One region of the Caballeronia jiangsuensis genome, then DNA from elsewhere that is predicted to be linked to it. Evidence: predicted binding sites of a transcription regulator. Region 1 holds the regulator's gene; the other holds the start of a gene.

Region 1 (8,719 bases):
ATCAAATACGTCCTCATCGCGATGTACGCGCTCGCGGCTATCTCCATCAGCCTGCTGGGCGTGAAGGTACCGATCGGTGTGCTGTTTTTCCTTGTCGGCCTGGCGGGCGCATCGACCATCGGCACGCAGATCGTCACCTATGCGTTCGCCGGCCAGTTCTATCCGATGGCCATTCGATCGACGGGCATCGGCTGGGCGTCGGGCATCGGGCGCAGCGGTGCGATTCTCGCGCCCATCGTGATCGGTTTTCTCGTGAGCCGCGCGTTGCCGCTTCAGCAGAACTTCGTCGCGATTGCCATTCCTGGCGTCATCGCGATGCTGGCGGTGTGCCTGATCGATTCGCGCCGTTCACCGCGAAAAGCTGGCGCCATTCCCGCTGCGCAGGCCGATCCGGTTTGAAGCAATTGCGCGCGCCCCGCAATCATTCCTTTCGAGGTTTCGGCTGCCGGGGCTTCTGCGGCTCGGAAGGGGCGCCGCGTTGCGTCGGCGCCCTCGTGCATGCATCCGGCGGCGTGGCATAAGGCACGTCGTCGCAGCAGCACGCGTAGACCGGAAAGCCGTACGCGTTCGTGCGGACGATGGTCGTCGGCCCGTGCAGCGGGCATACCGCTTTCATGGCGCCTCCTGAAATCCGATAGTCGACGTGTCTATCGTACACGGCGCACATCAATGCGACATCAGCACCGGCACGGTCATCGATTGCAGGAAGGTGCGCGTCGCGCCGCCGAGCACGAGTTCGCGCCAGCGCGCATGACCGTAGCCGCCCATCACGACGAGATCCGCGCCGAGATCGGCGGCGCGCGATAGGAGGATGTCGCCCGCCGATGCATCCGCGCCGCTCGCGCCCGACACGATATCGACCTCCACGCCATGCCGCGCGATGCAAGCGGCGATGTCCGCGTCCGCGATGCGTTCGTCCGCTTTCTCATCGACCCTGACGATGGTCGCGCGCCCGGCCGCCTTCAGCAATGGCAACGCGTCGTGGACCGCGCGCGCAGCTTCGCGGCCGCCATCCCACGCGATCATCGGAAACCGGCCGATGGAGGGAAAGAAACCGGTGCAGGGCACGAGCAGCACCGGACGTCCCGCGGACAGGATGAGATTTTCGCGAAAGCCGTCGCCGATATAGGACTCGGGATCGCCGGGATCGTCCTGGCCCGCGATCACGAGATCGGCGCAGCGCGCGTGATGCGGCACCGCATGGTCCGCCGGTTCGGCTGGCGCGAGCCATTCGCCCGATACGCCCGCACGGTTCAATTCCGCGTGAAAGAGCCGTTCCAGCGCGCCGGCCTGTTCGCGGCGCACGGCCGCCCGCGCTTCGTAATAGGCGGCGGTGCCGGCCATCACGTTGAACGCGCGCGCGTTCGGCTCGAAAACCGAATAGAGGCCGATCACATACGCGTCGAATTGCCTCGCGAGTTGCAGCGCGGTTTCCAGACGGGGATGGGCGCGCACGCTCGTATCGAGGTGCACGAGGATCGTCTTGTAGCTCATCGAATGACTCCTGGAGTCCACTGAGAGTTGATGGCCCCGAGTCTAAGGAGACGCCGCCATTGTTCGCTTGACTCAGATCAACGGAAGCGGGGTCGCGCGCCGATGCGCTTGCGCTTGATTCAGGTCAATTGCGCAGACGGGCACCGCGATAGAGTGAGTGCGTTCGCCGCGCCGTGTGGGCGATCGCATCGCACAGACGTGAAGGACGAAAGACGATGTACCGCAATATCCTGGTTGCGCTCGATGGCAGTGAATGCTCGCAACGCGCGCTCGACGAGGCGATCCGTATCGGCGCGCTCGCCAGGGTGTACATCGTCTTCGTCATCGACGTGGCCGCGCTTTCGTCGTTTCCTGCGCAGTATCGCGTGAGCGTGCGCGAGGACGGCACGCGCACGCTGGAGACCGCGCAGGCGCGCGCGATCGCGGCCGGCATCGACTGCGAAACCGAACTCGCCGAAACGCGCAACGTGACCGACACGATCGCGAAATGCCTGCAGCGACGCGCGGCGCATATGCCCGCCGATCTCGTCGTGATGGGCACGCATGGCCGGACCGGATTGCGGCGGCTTGCGCTTGGCAGCGTCGCCGAAGCTTTCGTCAGACGCTCGACGTGTCCCGTGCTGCTGATGCGTGCGTCGAATGGTGAGGGCAAGGATGGGTGAGGATCATCGGCCTGACAGGAGAAACAATCACATGGGCCTCGGAATGCAGATCGCCTACCTCGGCTTTTCCGGCTCGAACGTGATCGAACGGGAAGCGGGCGTCGAACTCGTGCGGCTTGCGGGCGTCGCGACGGATATCGTCGATTGCCGGCTCACGATCAAGGCCTGTCCCGATCCGTCAGGGCAACCCGTCTACGATGCGCAACTGGTGCTTCTCACGCGCGACTCCGAGCAGGTCACGGTGCAACGCAACGCCGACGCCGACCCGACCGTGGCGATGCATCACGCCTTCGACGACGCCGTGCGAATCCTGCGCGAGCGGTATTGATCCAGATCAATACGCAGCGCGAATTCATGGCCGAGACTCAGTGGATATGCGCCGCAGGTCGAAACCATTGCGAGGTATCGGCATGAACATCACCTTTCCCAGCCAGCCGCCCGTCTATCAGGGCGATGTCCCTTCACTCACGTTCGCCGCCTTCGCCGATGGCGAGCGCATCGCGTGCACCATTTCCGCCGAGGCGCTGGAAGATCACTTCGGTGCTGCGTCGTGGCGGGAGGAAGATTTACAGCAGGCTTTCGAGAGCCATCGCTCGTCGATCGAAGGGGCCGCCGAACATGTGCTGAGCCGCGTCGGCGGCACATCGGTCATGCTGCGCAGCGGATTTTTCCGCTTCCGTCAGGCACGCGCTCAGACTTCTTCGAGCCGGGCCTGATCGAGAATCCGCACGTCGCGGCCGCGCGCATCGATCACGCCGGCTTTCTGCAGCCTGGAGAACATGCGGCTGACGGTTTCGATCTTCAGGCCGAGATAGCTGCCGATTTCTTCGCGCGTCATGCGCAGGACGAACTGCGCCGGCGAATAGCCGCGCGCCTTCATGCGCGTCGAGAGATTGAGCAGGAAGGCCGCGACGCGCTGCTCCGCCGTCATCGTGCCGAGCATCATCATGAGGTTGGATTCGCGCACGATTTCGCCGCACATCACGCGATGCACGTGATGCTGGAGCGCCCTGACTTCGCGGCACAGCAATTCGAGCAGATCGAACGGAATGATGCAGACGACGCTGTCTTCCAGCGCGATCGCATCGCACGTGTGGCGATCGGCGCTCACGCCGTCGAGCCCGAGCGCATCGCCCGGCAGATGAAAACCCGTGACCTGCTCGTGGCCCTCGCGGTGCATGACGACGGTCTTGAAGCATCCGCTGCGCACCGCGTAGAGACTCTGGAACGGATCGCTGCAACGGAAGAGCGTTTCGCCGCGCCGCACCGAGCGCGTCGAGCAGATGATCGCGTCGAGACGTTCGTAATCGACCGGCGATAGATCCGACGGCATGCAGATGCGCTGCATCGAGCATGTCGAACAACGTGTGTTCGTGCGCTTCACCTCGGCTCTCGTGCCGAGAGTCTCTGCGCTCGCGGGAATCATGCTGCGCCTCCTGTCGGACCGGATCGCGCATCGATGCGCGATCCTGAATGCCTCGCATCGGATTATTGGCCGTTTCATCTCGAAAATAAATCGGCGCAGGCGGATCGTGCTGTAGGCGATCGGGAAGCCGTGTAGGGAAACGCTGACACGCGTCGAAACGGATCAGGCGCCGTCGTCGTCGAAAAGCTGATGGCGCACCGCGTAACGCACGAGCGCTGCTTCGTGCGGCATGCGCATCTTGTCGAGGATGCGCGCCTTGTAGGTGCTGACGGTCTTCGCGCTCACACACAGCGCCTCGCCGATATCGCTGATCGACTCGCCCGCGCACAAGCGCCGGAACACCTCGAACTCGCGGTTCGACAGGCGCTGATGCGGCAGCGCGTCGGCGGGTTCGCTGAGGCTCTGCGCGAAGCGTTCGGCCATCGCGAGGCTCACGTAGACGCCGCCCGACGCGACCTTGCCGACCGCCGCGACCAGTTCCGCGCTCGCGCTTTCCTTGGTGATGTATCCCGACGCCCCCGCCTTGAAGGCGCGCGCGGCGTATTGCTGTTCGGCGTGCATGGTGAGCACGAGGATGCGCATTTCGGGCTTTTCGTCCTTGATCTGCTTGAGCAGGTCGAGGCCGCCGCGGCCCGGCATCGAAAGATCGAGCACGAGGACGTCGGCATCGGTCGCGCGTGCGAGCGTGAGGGTGGCCGGTCCGTCGCTCGCTTCGCCGGCGACCTCGAAGCCGTGTGCGTTCGCGAGGATGTGGCGCAGGCCGTCGCGCACGAGTGCATGGTCATCGGCAATCAGCACTCTTATCGTCATCGATGCGATTCCTTTTGTCGACCGACTCGCGCGGAGTTCGAGTTTACCGACGACAGCCTCGTAGCGCTTGATTCAAATCAAGGGAAGCCGTCGCCGGCGCGATGCCCGAGCGGAATCTCCGCGCGAATGCGAAAGCCTTCGCCGGGCGCGCTGCGAAACGCGATGACGCCGCCCAGTTGACGCACGCGCTCGCCCATGCCGAGCAGGCCGAACGCGCCGGCGGCGCGCCCGCGCGTGACATCGGCGCCGCAGCCGTCGTCTTCTATGGTCAGCGTGCAGCGCGACTGCGCGCAGACGATCGCGATGCGCGCCTCGCTGGCCCGCGCATGGCGCACGATGTTCGTGAGCGCTTCCTGAACCAGCCGGAAGACCGAGGTGGAGGCGGTCGTGTCGAATCCGTCTTCCTCGCCTTCGAGATCCAGATGAATCGTCAGATCGTAGCGCCGGCGAAAGTCGCAGGCGAGCCAGTCGATCGCGGCGAAGAGACCGAGGTCGTCGAGCACGGGCGGACGCAGGCCTGCCGCGATGCGCCGCACCGATCCGATGATCGTGTCGATCTGCGCGAGCGATTGCTTCGCGATATGCGCATCGTGCGCGCCGGTGTCGAGGAGGGATATCTGCATCTTCAGCGCGGCGAGTTGCTGACCGAGATCGTCGTGCAGTTCGCGGGCGATCGACGCGCGCTCGTTTTCGAGCGCGCTCTGCACGTGCGCGGAGAGTTCGCGCGCGTGTTGCAGTTCGGTGAGCCGCAACCGGTCGGTCATGTCGCGCGTGACTTTGGCGAAGCCGAGCAGATTGCCGCGCGCGTCGTGCAGCGCGGTGATGACGACGTTCGCCCAGAAGCGGCTCGCATCCTTGCGAACGCGCCAGCCTTCGTCTTCGACGCGCCCGGCCTGCGCCGCTATCGCGAGCTCGCTTTGCGGTTTGCCTGCCGCGATGTCCTCGGGCGGATAGAAGACGGAAAAATGACTGCCGACGATTTCCCGCGCGTCATAGCCCTTGATCCTTTTTGCGCCGTTGTTCCATGTCGCGACGTTGCCGTGCGCGTCGAGCAGGAAGATCGCGTAGTCTTCGACGGCCTCCACGAGAAGCCGGAAAGACGCATCCGTCTGCAGCGAGGGCGAGAGCGGCGCGCGTGGATCGACGGGTTCGGTTGCGGGTGCGTTCGTCATCGTTGCAAGGGGCAGGCGCGCAAGCAACGTGCGACGCGCTGCAATGCTATTGCGTAGTCAGCCGGAAAGGCGGCATGGGCAGTTCGTCGCCATCGAGAAAGGCGGTCGCGCAGCGCACCGCGAAACCGAGCGCGCCGTCCTTGCTTGCGAACGCGCCGAGATTGCCGAGCGAGGTGGCGTGGCCGTCCTCTTCCAGAATCGACGCGGTCGCGACGAACGCATTGCCCACACGAGTGACGGAGGGCTGAAAAGCCGCTCCCCGATGATAGATGATCATAGATTTGACTTGTCGGAATGGTCGGAGGCGCGGGCGGCATGCGTGCCGCGAGTTGCGCCCGGGATCAGGCGTGCTGGTCAACGCGGGCGCCGCTGGAAGGGCGCGGGTGCTGCATGGACTGCCGGTGATCGATCTCGGCCATGCCATAAGCGAACGCGTAGCGGACCGCGCCGGTCGCGCTGGCGAATTCGCCGAGCATGCCGCTCGAGCGGCGCGTGCCGTCCGGTTCCCGGACGATGAGCATCGCGGCATAGCGGTCCTGCTCAAGCACGGCGGTCGCGCTCAGCACATGGCCTTTGTAGATGACATTTTCTGATTGGGTCATCGTTCTCTCAGGTTCTATGTTTTCGGTGGAGTGGCACTTGTGATGCCCTTCATTCCGTAAGCAATAAGCCTAACCGTTCAATTTTTGTCGGCTTATCCGATTTAAGCTTTTTTACTTTTCTCCGGCGTGTGCTTAACTCAGAGGGAAGGGCGCACGGGAGCGAGACCGACCGTTCCGCCAAATCCTAGCCGTCCCCCGACGATCTTTTCCCGTATTAAGCCGCCGCAGACAATAATCGCGAGCATCGGGGGCCGGCCGCTCGTCCCGAAACGGAGATCCGCAGATGAAAGGGCATTTATCGGTTGGCGTGACCGCAGTTGCCATTGCAGCGATCATCGGCGGATGCAGCGGAGGCAGTTCCAGCTCCGATCCGTCCACGACATCCGGAGGCGCGGCATCGGCATCATCGCCGGCTGCGGCGTCGAGTCCGGCGACGCCGGCGTCGCCGGCATCACCCGCATCGTCGGCATCGCCGGCAAGCGGCGCGAGCGCACCGTCGGGCGCGAGCACGCCCGCGACGACCCGGCCGTCCGCATCGACGCCGATGGACGTCACCACGTATCACAACGACATCCGCCGCACCGCGCAGCAGCTCGCCGAAACCAAACTCACGCTGGCCAACGTCAACAGCTCGACATTCGGCAAGCTCGGCTTCTATACCGTCGATGGCGCCGTCGATGCCCAGCCGCTCTTTCTCGGCAACGTGCCGATCGCGGGCGGCACGCATAACGTGCTGTATGTCGAAACGGAGAACGCAAGCATCTACGCGTTCGATGCCGACACGGGCACCGTGCTCTGGCACGTCTCCACGCTGCTCGCAGGCGAAGTTCCGAGCGACGATCACGGTTGCGACCAGACCACGCCGACCATCGGCATCACGGCGACGCCCGTCATCGATCGCACGCGTGGGCCGAATGGCGCGATGTATGTCGTCGGCATGTCGAAGGACAGCGGCGGCGCGTATCACCAGCGCATTCACGCGATCGACATCGCGACAGGCGCCGAGCTCTTCGGCGGCCCGACCGAAATCACCGGTTCGTATCCCGGCACCGGATCGGGCAGCGTGAACGGCGTCGTGCCCTTCACGCCCGGTCAGTACATCGAGCGCGCGTCGTTGCTGCTCATGAACGGCGTCGTCTATACGGCATGGAGTTCGCATTGCGACGCCTTGCCGTACACCGGCTGGGTCATCGGCTACAGCGCGGATACGCTCAAGCAGACAGGCATCGTCAACGTGACGCCGAACGGCCAGATGGGCGGCATCTGGATGGGCGGCGCGGGCCTCGCATCGGATGGCACGTCGATCTATTTCCTCGACGGCAACGGCACCTTCGATCCGACCACCAACGCCCAGGAGATGCCCAACAAGAACGACTTCGGCAACGGCTTCCTGAAGGTCACGCCGACGCCGACGCTGGCGCTTCAGGTGAGCGATTATTTCGAGCCGTCGGATACCATCGCGGAATCGAACGCGGACCTCGATCTCGGCTCGGGCGGCGTGCTGGTCCTCCCCGATGTCACCGATTTCAACGGCAACGTGCAGCATCTCGCGATAGGCGGCGGCAAGACGCGCGTGCTGTACGTCGTGAATCGAGACTCGATGGGCAAGTTCGATTCGAACGGCGATCACATCTATCAGCCGCTGTACTCGACGATCACCGGCCCCGTGTTCACCGCGCCCGCGTTTTACAACAACACGATTTATATCGGTCCTGCGGGCGATCACCTCAAGGCGCTGCCGGTCGTGAATGCGGTGGTGGCGACGGTCGCGTCGAGTCAGACCACGAGCCCGGCGGGAAACTGGAATTTCCCCGGCCTCGCGCCCGTCATCTCCGCGAACGGCAACACGAACGGCATCGTATGGGGCGTCGAGAACACCACGCCCACTGCCGTGCTGCATGCGTACAACGCGGGCAATCTCGCGACCGAGTTGTACAACAGCAATCAGGCGGGCACGCGCGATCAGTTCGGCAACAACAAGTTCATCTCGCCGACCATCGCGAACGGCAAGGTCTACGTGGGCACGAAAACGGGCGTCGTCGTATTCGGCTTGCTATGAAGCGTTCCGCGCGAGGAAGTTCCGCATCGGGATAAGATCGCGGAACTTCAACCCGTGGAGCGTTTTTCATGCAACTGACCCGTCTTCTCGTTCCGACCTTCTTGCAGACGCTGAAGAACCTGTCGACATGGCTCGACAAGGCCGCCGCGCATCAGCAGGAAAAGGACGCGAATCCCGATGCGCTCGTGACCCTGCGTCTCGCGCCCGATATGTATCCGCTCGCGGCGCAAGTGCGCTTCGTGTGCTTTCAGGCGCAGGAGCCGGCGTATCGATTGCGCGGAGAAGCCGTGCCGCCGACCTTGCGCAGCGTGCGTGAAGAAGGATGGAAGTCGAACGAGCAGCCCGGCTCGTTCGCCGACGCGCAGGCGCGCATTGCGGAAGCGATCGCGTTTCTTTCAGGCCTTGCGCCCGATGCGCTCGATGCCGGTGCCGATGCGCAGATCGCGCTCGATCTGCCCAACGGCATCGTGTTCGATATGACCGGCGAGCAATAC
Region 2 (8,719 bases), on a different contig from region 1:
GCCGCAACGTGAATCATCAGCAGGACGCCGCGCTGAGCCAGCATGCGAGCGCGAACGCCATCGATCTCACGGGCTTCGTGCTGGATGACGGACGCCGCATCACGCTCGCGCGCTGGGACGATGCGGCCTCGCCCGACGGACAGTTTCTGCGCCGCGTTCACGAAGGCGCGTGCCACGCATTCGCGACCACGTTAGGTCCCGATTACAACGCGCTGCACGAGACGCACTTTCACGTCGACATGGGACCGTATCGCATCTGCCGCTGAATTACGCGTGACGATGCGCCGGATCGCGGCACGTCGCGTGATCGTGCGGCTGATCGTTCCATGCCGAACCGAGGATGATGCTGCAGAAATTCAGCCGCCGGTAGTTCGGGTCCTTCAACGCGAGCACATCGGCCTTGACGTTGCCGAAGGTCGATTCGGGCTTGCCGATCGTGCCTTTGGCGAATGCATCGATGATGCCTTCCTTGAAGTTCGTCTCGCGCGGATGCGCGGCGACCACGAGACGCCGCTGGTCCGCGCTGAACTCGTCGTAGGCGAGACCGAGCACATCCATTTCGACACCCGCCGTGACGAGCGCGACCACCGGCTTCTTGTACTGCGGAATGCCGGGCGTCGTATGCAGCGCGATCGCGTCCCACACCTGCTCGATCTCGTATTCGCCGATGCCATGCTGACGCAGGAAATCGCGCGCGGCGTTCGCGCCATCGACTTCGAAGCGATCATGCGCGCTGCTGTACGCTTCGGTCAGCCCCATGTCATGGAACATCGCGCCGATATAGAGCAGTTCGGAATCGTACTTCAGTTGCTTGCGTTCGCCCGCGAGCGCGCCGAACAGGAACACGCGACGCGAATGGTTGTAGAGCAGATCGGGCTCGGTATCGCGCACGAGTTGCGTGGCTTCGCGCGCCATCTGGCTGTCGGGAATCCTGATGCCTGCGATGATTTCGCTCATGAGTATGGCTCCGTGATAGGGGTCGATCGAAGACGCGAATGCCTGTGCGTTGCTAAAATCGCGCAGCGCGTCGGATGCCTTTAGTCTCGTCAAAACGCCTTCACGTCTCAATCGAAACGACGCGTCGAAGCCTGCCAGGCGCACGCCGTCTTCTGCCATGCGCGCTCATCACGGACCTTCCATTCGATGCGTACAGTTGCTATCGCAATCTTCCAGGGCGTGCAGGCGCTCGATGTGGCCGGTCCCGTCGATGTGTTCGCGGAAGCAAACGGCTTCATTGCGCCATCGTGCGCGTATGAGATCACGCTCGTCGGTCCGGAAGAGCGCATCGTGCGCGCATCGAACGGCACGCGGCTCGTCGCGGATCTGTCTTTCGACGAAGCGGATCGGCGTTACGGCACCGCGCTCGTCGCGGGCGGCCCGGCGCTTCCCGTCGATGATCCCGATCCCCGTCTGACCCACTGGCTCGCGGATGTCGCCTCGCACTGCGAGCGCTACGGCTCGATCTGCACGGGCGCGTTCGCGCTCGGACACGCGGGCCTGCTCGACGGCCGCGATGTGACCACGCACTGGCAGAACGCGCCGCGCCTCGCGGAGCGTTTTCCGCGCGCACGCGTCGAGCTGGATCGCATCTACATGCGCGACGGCAGGCTCGTCACGTCGGCGGGCGTGACGGCGGGCATCGATGTCGCGCTCGCGCTCGTCGCCGAAGATCACGGCGCGCAGGTCGCGCTCGCGGTCGCGAAGCGCCTCGTCGTGTTCGCGCAGCGTCGCGGCGGCCAGTCGCAATTCAGCCCGTATCTGAGCGCACCCGCCGACGAAACATCGCCGGTCGCGAAAGTGCAGGCCTATGTGATGGAGCATATCGGCGAGCGGCTGTCGGTCGCGCAACTGGCGAGCGTCGCCGGCATGAGCGAGCGCAACTTCGCGCGCGCCTTCGTGCAGCTCGCGCAGATGACGCCGCATGAGTTCGTCGAACGCGCGCGTGTCGACGCGGCCCGCAATGTGCTCGAGAGTAGCGACACGCCGCTGAAAACCGTCGCCTACGATTGCGGCTTCGGCACGGCGGATCGCATGCGGCTCGTGTTCACGCGGCGGCTCGGTGTGTCGCCGAACGACTATCGGCTGAGTTTTCGCACGCGCTTTACGAAGTGACTCGCGTGATCGCGCGCCGACGTGTTACGCCGAGTTCGTTAAAATTCGTGATGAACGCGGCACGTGCGGCACTGTGCGCGCGCCGCAGAATCCACCCTCGACATATCGGAACAGCGAATGACGAAACATGAGACCGCCATGCAAGATCCCTACGAACGACGCGCGTTGCTGCTGCACCTCGGCGACGTGCTTGAGTCGGTGTTTTGCCTGAGCCAATGCGCCGACGAATACGCGAGCATCGGCGAAGCGGTGAAGGGCAACGAGGCGCTTGCAGGCTTCACGCTGCTCGGCTTCATCGACCCGAAGATGGCGCCGCGCGATTTCATCCGCCGTGCATCGGGCGCGTTCTTCGTGTGGCCGAAAGCCCTCCTCGACGAAACGCTCAATCGCCCGCTGCTCGCCAACACCGTGAAGCACGATCTCTTCGCGGACAACGCGAAGGGTTGGGATGCATACGTGGAAGAGCGTCGCAAGGAAGTGCCGTGGTTCGGCGAGGCGTTGCCAGAGATTGCGGAGAGCGCGGAGCCTGCGCACGCGGCGAGCACTCCGGCTCCCGTTCCCGCTTCCGCACCCGCTCCTCAGAAGCAGAAGGGCAAGGCCAAGTCCGAGAAGCCATCGCGCTATTCGACATGGCCGTGGCCCGACAAGCCCGCCGACGCGTAACCTTATTGCTTCTTGCCCATGCCGCTTGCGCCCGCATCGAAGCCGATCCCGTTCGGCCGGTCGGGCGCGGCGCCTTTGCCCGATGACGTCTTGCCCGGACGTGTCTTGAGCGCATCGCTCGCGTTCGCGGCCGCAGTCGCAGGCGGCGTGACGTTTTTCTCCTGATACGCGGGCGTGCTGTCGTATTGGAGCTGTTTCGGTTTTTGCGGCGCTTGCTGAGCGCTCGCCACGACGGCCAGCGTGCCGCCGAGCAGAATCCCCGTCATGCGCCCGAGTGTGCCGATTTTGGGTCTCATCTGCTGCCTCCGTTTATCGCCTTGTACTTTCCCTTCTTCTAGCAAAGCGCGGACCCGCCGCTTGCGGCGTTCGACCGCACGATTGTCGTTGCTCAAGCCTTGTCGCCGCTGGCTGTGCGCGCGTGCTTGCGCGTTGAGCCCGGTCAATGGCGCGTGCGCGCCCGCCCGGGAGAATCCCCGTATTTAACGTGGGAAAGATAGAAATGAAGAAAGTCTTCGGGGCAATGGTGATGGCATGCGCGTCCTTGTTTGCGGGCAGGGCGCACGCGGCGGGCGATGCACCGTCGGGTGATTCGATGAGCGGCATTCACGCGGGCGACATTCTGGTGCGTCTGCGCGCGATCAGCATCCAGCCGGATGTGCATGCGGGCGGCGCACTCGGCACGCTCGGTGTCGATGTGAACAACGCGATCGTGCCCGAACTCGATTTCACCTACATGATCCGCGACGAGATCGGCGTCGAACTGATTCTCGCCACGTCGCGGCATCAGGTGACGTCGAATATCGGCGCGCTTGGCGGCGTGAACGTGCTGCCGCCGACGCTGCTCCTGCAATACCACTTCAATCACGCGGGCCGTGTGCGTCCGTATGTCGGCGCGGGGGTGAACTACACGGTTTTCTATAACGACAAGCTGAAGGCGGGCGACACGCCGGTGTCGATCAGACACAGCAGCTTCGGCCCGGCGCTGCAGGCCGGCGTCGATGTGCAGGTCGCGAAGAATCTCTTCGTCAACGCGGACCTGAAGAAGATCTGGATGCGCACGAGCGCGTCGGCGGACGGCGCCGATCTCGGCTCGCTCAAGATCGATCCGTGGGTCGTGGGTATCGGCGTCGGCATGAAGTTCTGACGCGCGTTTTCCCGGCGAGTGTGCGCCGCCCCGCGTTCCGTCTGGAAATTGGCGGAAGATACCGGTGCTTCTGGCGTGGACGGTTTCGCGGTCGCGGTATCCTTTGCAGCAGGCCCGGCGCAGACTCGCTCCGCTCGCGCATGCGCGAACGGTGCGTGAGCTGCAACGACTAATAAAACCGCATCGGGGAACTGCAAGCCAATGAGACCTTCCACTTACGCGGGAATCGCTCTGCTCGCGGCGTGTGGCGCCGCTGCCGCGCAACAGCCGCTCGCCCTGCCCGGACGCAGCCAGAGCGCGTGGCAGCAATCGGTCGATAACGCCGCCTGCTACGGTTATGCCAATCAGACGACCAAGGTGAACGTCGCGCGCGAGCCACAGACGCCGCCACGCGACGCCCAGCGCGAAACGCGCGTGCTGACGCCGCCGCGTCCGCTCGAACCGCCTTTGCCGGCGGGCGCGTCGGGCGCGCTCGCGGCTTCCGCTGCCGCGCCGGCATCGGGCGCTTCGGCGGCGATCGCGGCATCGAGCTTGCCGCCGGGGAGAGTCTCGGGTGCTTCCGGGCTGCCCGGCGCGTCCGGTCCGATGCCCGGCATGCCTGCGGTGCCCGCATCGATGGCGGCTGGCGCGTCCGGCGCATCGGATGCGATCTACGGCGGCGACATGAAGATGCCGCCGCTGCCGCCGCCCGAACCGCCGATGACGCGCTACTGGCGCGCGTACAGCGAGTGCATGCAGAATCGCGGCTACTTCACGCGATGAACCGTCACAGCGCCGCATGAATGCCCAGCCGATCCACGAAGGCGGATGCGCATGCGGCGCGGTGCGCGTGCGTGTGCTGGGCGAACCGAACGAAGTGAATCTGTGCCACTGCATGACGTGCCGGCGCATTCACGGCGCGCCGTTCGGCGTCTATGCGATCTTTCCGCGCGACGCGTTTCAGGTCACGGGCGACACGGTGGCATGGGAAAGTTCGACGACAGGCAAACGCCATCACTGCCCGTCGTGCGGCTCGCCGGTCTATCTGGCGTTCGATGGCGTCGATGAAATCGAGGTGCCGACTGGCATCTTCGACGAGACCGGTCTTTATCCGCCGCAGTACGAAATCTGGTGCAAGAGCGCCGAGCCCTGGCACGACGCGCAGGGACGGCCGCGCTTTGCACGCGGCGCGCCCTGATCAAACCATCAGCACTCGACGATCGCCTTCACGACGCCCGCCTTCGGATCGAGCAGCGACGCGAATTGCTCGGGCACATCGCTCAACGTCAGGCGATGCGTGTTGAGCGCATCGGTCGGCACTTCGCCCTTGCGCATCGCCGCGAGCACGGTCTCGAAGTCTTCGGGCGTCGCGTTGCGGCTCGCGAGCAGCGTCGCCTCGCGCTTGTGGAACTCGGGATCGGCGAACGAGATGCGATCCGGCACGATCGATACCAGCACGTACTTCCCGCCGTGCGCGATGAACTCGAAGCCGCGTTCCATCGCGCGCGAATTGCCGGTCGCGTCGAAGACCACATCGAAGAATTCACCGTTCGTGAGTGCCGACAACGCCTGCTTGTCGTGCTCGCCGATCTGCACGGTGGCGTCCACTTTCAGTTCGCGCTTGCAGAACGCGAGGCGATCTTCGCGCGTGTCGAGCGCGGTCACGTTCGCGCCGCGCAGACGCGCGAACGTGATGGCCGCCATGCCGATCGGACCCGTGCCGACGACCAGCACGCGCTGACCCGGCTTCACGTCCGCGCGGCGCACGGCGTGCGCGCCGATCGCGAGGAATTCGATCATCGCGGCCTGATCGAGCGTGACGCCCTCGGCCTTGTGGACGAATTGCGCGGGCAGATTCAGATACTCGGTGAACGCGCCGTCGCGATGCACGCCGAGCACCTGGATGTTCACGCAGCAGTTGGTCTTGCCCTGAAGGCACGCGATGCACTCGCCGCACGACAGATAGGGCATCACGTAGACGGTATCGCCCGCTTTCAGGCCGCTCGCCGGGTCCGCTTCCTCGATCACGCCGGACAACTCGTGGCCCATCACTCGCGGATACGAGAGATAGGGCTGATTGCCGGTGAAGATGTGCAGGTCGGTGCCGCACACGCCGACGCGCTTCACGCGCAACAGCACTTCGTTCTCGCCGCGCCGCGGCTTCTCGCGCTGTTCGGCTTTCAGGGTTCCGGGCGTTTCGCAGATGACGGTCAGCATGCTTTTGTCTCGTGGTGTCTTTGGAGTGGGGCGTCCGACAATCTAACGATGCCCGGCGATTTGGTCAAGCCAATTTCGATATCTAAAAAGTGGTAAGGCCAGAATCGCGGCCAGCGGCGCGTGCGGTTTCGCCTTATATTTCCACCAGAGCGAACCCCGCAAAACACGCAAAAAGGACGGCACGTGCAGCAGCTTCATGAATTCGTCGAGCGGCATCCGCGGCTTTTCGTGCTGTCGGGAGCGGGCATCAGTACCGAGTCGGGCATTCCCTGTTATCGCGACCGCGAAGGGCAGCGCACGGGCCGTGCGCCGATATTGCTGAAAGACTTTCTCGGCTCGGATTACGCGCGCCGCCGCTACTGGGCGCGCAGTCTCATCGGCTGGCCGGTCGTGCAGAACGCGCAGCCGAACGCCGCGCATCATGCGCTACGGGCGCTCGATGCGCGCTCGCGGGTGCATCGGCTCGTCACGCAGAATGTCGATGGGCTGCACATTCGTGCGGGCAATCCCGATGTGATCGAGTTGCACGGCAATATCGGGCGGGTGCGCTGCATCGAATGCGGCGAGCGGCATACGCGCGCGGCGGTGCAGCGCATGCTCGAAGCGGCGAATCCGGATTTCGTCGGCCACACGGCGCCTGCGGTGCCGGACGGCGACGCGCATATCGAGGATCTCGACTTCGCATCGTTCGATGTACCCGGCTGCACGCGCTGCGGCGGCGTGCTCAAGCCCGACGTGGTGTTCTTCGGCGAAAGCGTGCCGCGCGTGCTCGTCGACGACGCGGCGCGCTCGCTCGAAGCCGCCGACGCGATGCTCGTCGTCGGTTCGTCGCTGATGGTGTACTCGGGCTATCGCTTTTGCGAGTGGGCCGCGAATAGCGGCAAGCCGATCGCCGCGATCAACATCGGCAAGACGCGCGCCGATGCGCTCCTCGCGCTGAAAGTCGAAGCGCCGTGCTCGGAGGCGCTCGAACGATTGATCGAGCGCCTCGATGCGCGGCCGGTGGCGGGCTAGCGGTTACTTCGATTCGCGCGAAAGCGCTTCGATGCCTTCGAGCAGGCGCTCGGCGTCCGACATGCGCGAGAACAGGGCGGGCGTCACGCGCACGACTTCGCCCGAGTCGGGACCGGGGCGCGTCACCGTGAACACGCCGAAGCGCTCGCGCAGCGCGGCGACGATCGCATCGCAGCCTGCTTTCGTCGCGCGTCCGTGCAGCCGGAAGGCAGTGATGCCGGCAGTCATCGACGGATCATCCGGCGTCATGATCTGCACGCCGGGCAGCGTGCGCGCGGGTTTCGCCCAGGCATCGCGCAAGGCACGCAAGCGCGCTTCCTTCGCCTTCGAGCCGATCGCCCGATGCACATCCAGCGCCGCGGGCAGCGTGAACCACGCGGCAAAGTTCGGCGAGCCGGTGTGCACGCGCGCGCGGATATCGTCGGCGGGCCAGGTGCGGTCACCGAAATACGGATCGATAGATGCGACGTGTCCCTTACGGATATAGATCGCACCGCAGCCGAGCGGCGCGCCGATCCACTTGTGCAGATTCAGCGCGGCGAACGGTGCGTTCAGGTCGGGCACGTCGAAATCGAGCTGGCCCCACGAATGCGCCGCATCGACGATCACGTCCGCGCCCGCTTCCTTCGCCATCGCCGATATGTCCGCGACCGGCAACACGAGACCCGTCGCGAAGCACACATGCGAGAGCAGCACGAGCCGCGTGCGCGGATGCGCGCTCAAGGCTTTCGCGTAGGTTTCGAGAACGGCTTCGCGCGTGGCCGGCTCGGGCATCGTGATGCGCACGGGCGTGACGCCGCGCCGCTCGCGCAGCCATTCCATCGCGTCCTTGCCGCAGGGGTAGTCGAGATCGCTGTAGAGCACGGTGTCGCCGGGCGCCAGACGGTTGTAGCCGCTGATGAGCGCGAGCAGCGCTTCGGTCGCATTGCGCGTCAGCTCGATCTCCTCGACCGCACAGCCCATCTCCTTCGCGACGCGCTCGCGCAAGCCCTGATACAGCGTCATCAGATGCGGACGGATCAGCAATGTCGTCTCGTGGTTCACGCGCTCGGTCCAGTGATGGAACATCGCCTTGACCGGCTCGGTCATCGCACCCCAGAAGCCGTTCTCCAGATTGATCAGCGCATCCGACTGGCGCCACAGTCCGCGCACCGCGTCCCAGTAATTTTCGTCGGTGGCGAGGCCGGCTGCCGGCGTGGATGGGAGCGCAGCGAGCGCGGCTTCGAATTCGGGTGTGCGGTAGTCGAGGATGTCGGGCATCGTTCTGAATGTTCCGTGAAGAAAAGGCAATATTTACTCAAGATGACGTGATGCATCGTAACGGAATTACCGGTTTAACTTGGACAAAGTGCAGACTATTTGCATCTTTTGCCCTTCAGAGCAATTTTGGCGGGCCGTAATCAGCAAGAAGAGCGTTGAGATCACGCCGTATGTCCCCTTGAACGGACCCTGAGAGAACCCAAAACATGAACCTCAAGAACATCACGATCAAAAATAAGTTGGTCGCTGGATTCGGTATTCTGGCTGTACTGGTCGTGCTTGTGGCGGGCATGTCACTGCGCGCGCTGTCCGTCGCGACGGACGGCTTCG

Evidence for each region. The regulator FNR, encoded in region 1, switches genes on or off when oxygen is low (the NO sensors DNR and NnrR bind a similar motif). The targets are predictions, from matches to a motif close to TTGATNNNNATCAA.
Region 2: the regulator FNR is predicted to act here: its motif matches at 3,205-3,218, upstream of PQR08_RS22965 (OmpW/AlkL family protein).

Annotation. Positions count from the first base shown of each region.
Region 1 is NZ_JAQQDB010000006.1:206,346-215,064, forward strand. It holds gene PQR08_RS08800 (MFS transporter) at 1-399, shown strand, start outside; gene PQR08_RS08805 (hypothetical protein) at 422-616, opposite strand; gene PQR08_RS08810 (putative universal stress family protein) at 667-1,494, opposite strand; gene PQR08_RS08815 (universal stress protein) at 1,710-2,156, shown strand; gene PQR08_RS08820 (hypothetical protein) at 2,188-2,484, shown strand; gene PQR08_RS08825 (DUF1488 family protein) at 2,567-2,872, shown strand; gene fnr (fumarate/nitrate reduction transcriptional regulator Fnr) at 2,848-3,582, opposite strand; gene PQR08_RS08835 (response regulator) at 3,745-4,392, opposite strand; gene PQR08_RS08840 (PAS domain-containing sensor histidine kinase) at 4,470-5,564, opposite strand; gene PQR08_RS08845 (hypothetical protein) at 5,611-5,841, opposite strand; gene PQR08_RS08850 (hypothetical protein) at 5,906-6,166, opposite strand; gene PQR08_RS08855 (pyrrolo-quinoline quinone) at 6,450-8,225, shown strand; gene PQR08_RS08860 (DUF1993 domain-containing protein) at 8,294-8,719, shown strand, end outside.
Region 2 is NZ_JAQQDB010000022.1:111,616-120,334, reverse strand. It holds gene PQR08_RS22990 (extensin-like domain-containing protein) at 1-266, shown strand, start outside; gene PQR08_RS22985 (HD domain-containing protein) at 268-957, opposite strand; gene PQR08_RS22980 (GlxA family transcriptional regulator) at 1,144-2,112, shown strand; gene PQR08_RS22975 (hypothetical protein) at 2,251-2,775, shown strand; gene PQR08_RS22970 (hypothetical protein) at 2,778-3,071, opposite strand; gene PQR08_RS22965 (OmpW/AlkL family protein) at 3,302-3,919, shown strand; gene PQR08_RS22960 (hypothetical protein) at 4,121-4,681, shown strand; gene PQR08_RS22955 (GFA family protein) at 4,698-5,096, shown strand; gene PQR08_RS22950 (zinc-binding alcohol dehydrogenase family protein) at 5,105-6,115, opposite strand; gene PQR08_RS22945 (NAD-dependent protein deacetylase) at 6,236-7,129, shown strand; gene PQR08_RS22940 (aminotransferase class V-fold PLP-dependent enzyme) at 7,133-8,389, opposite strand; gene PQR08_RS22935 (methyl-accepting chemotaxis protein) at 8,596-8,719, shown strand, end outside.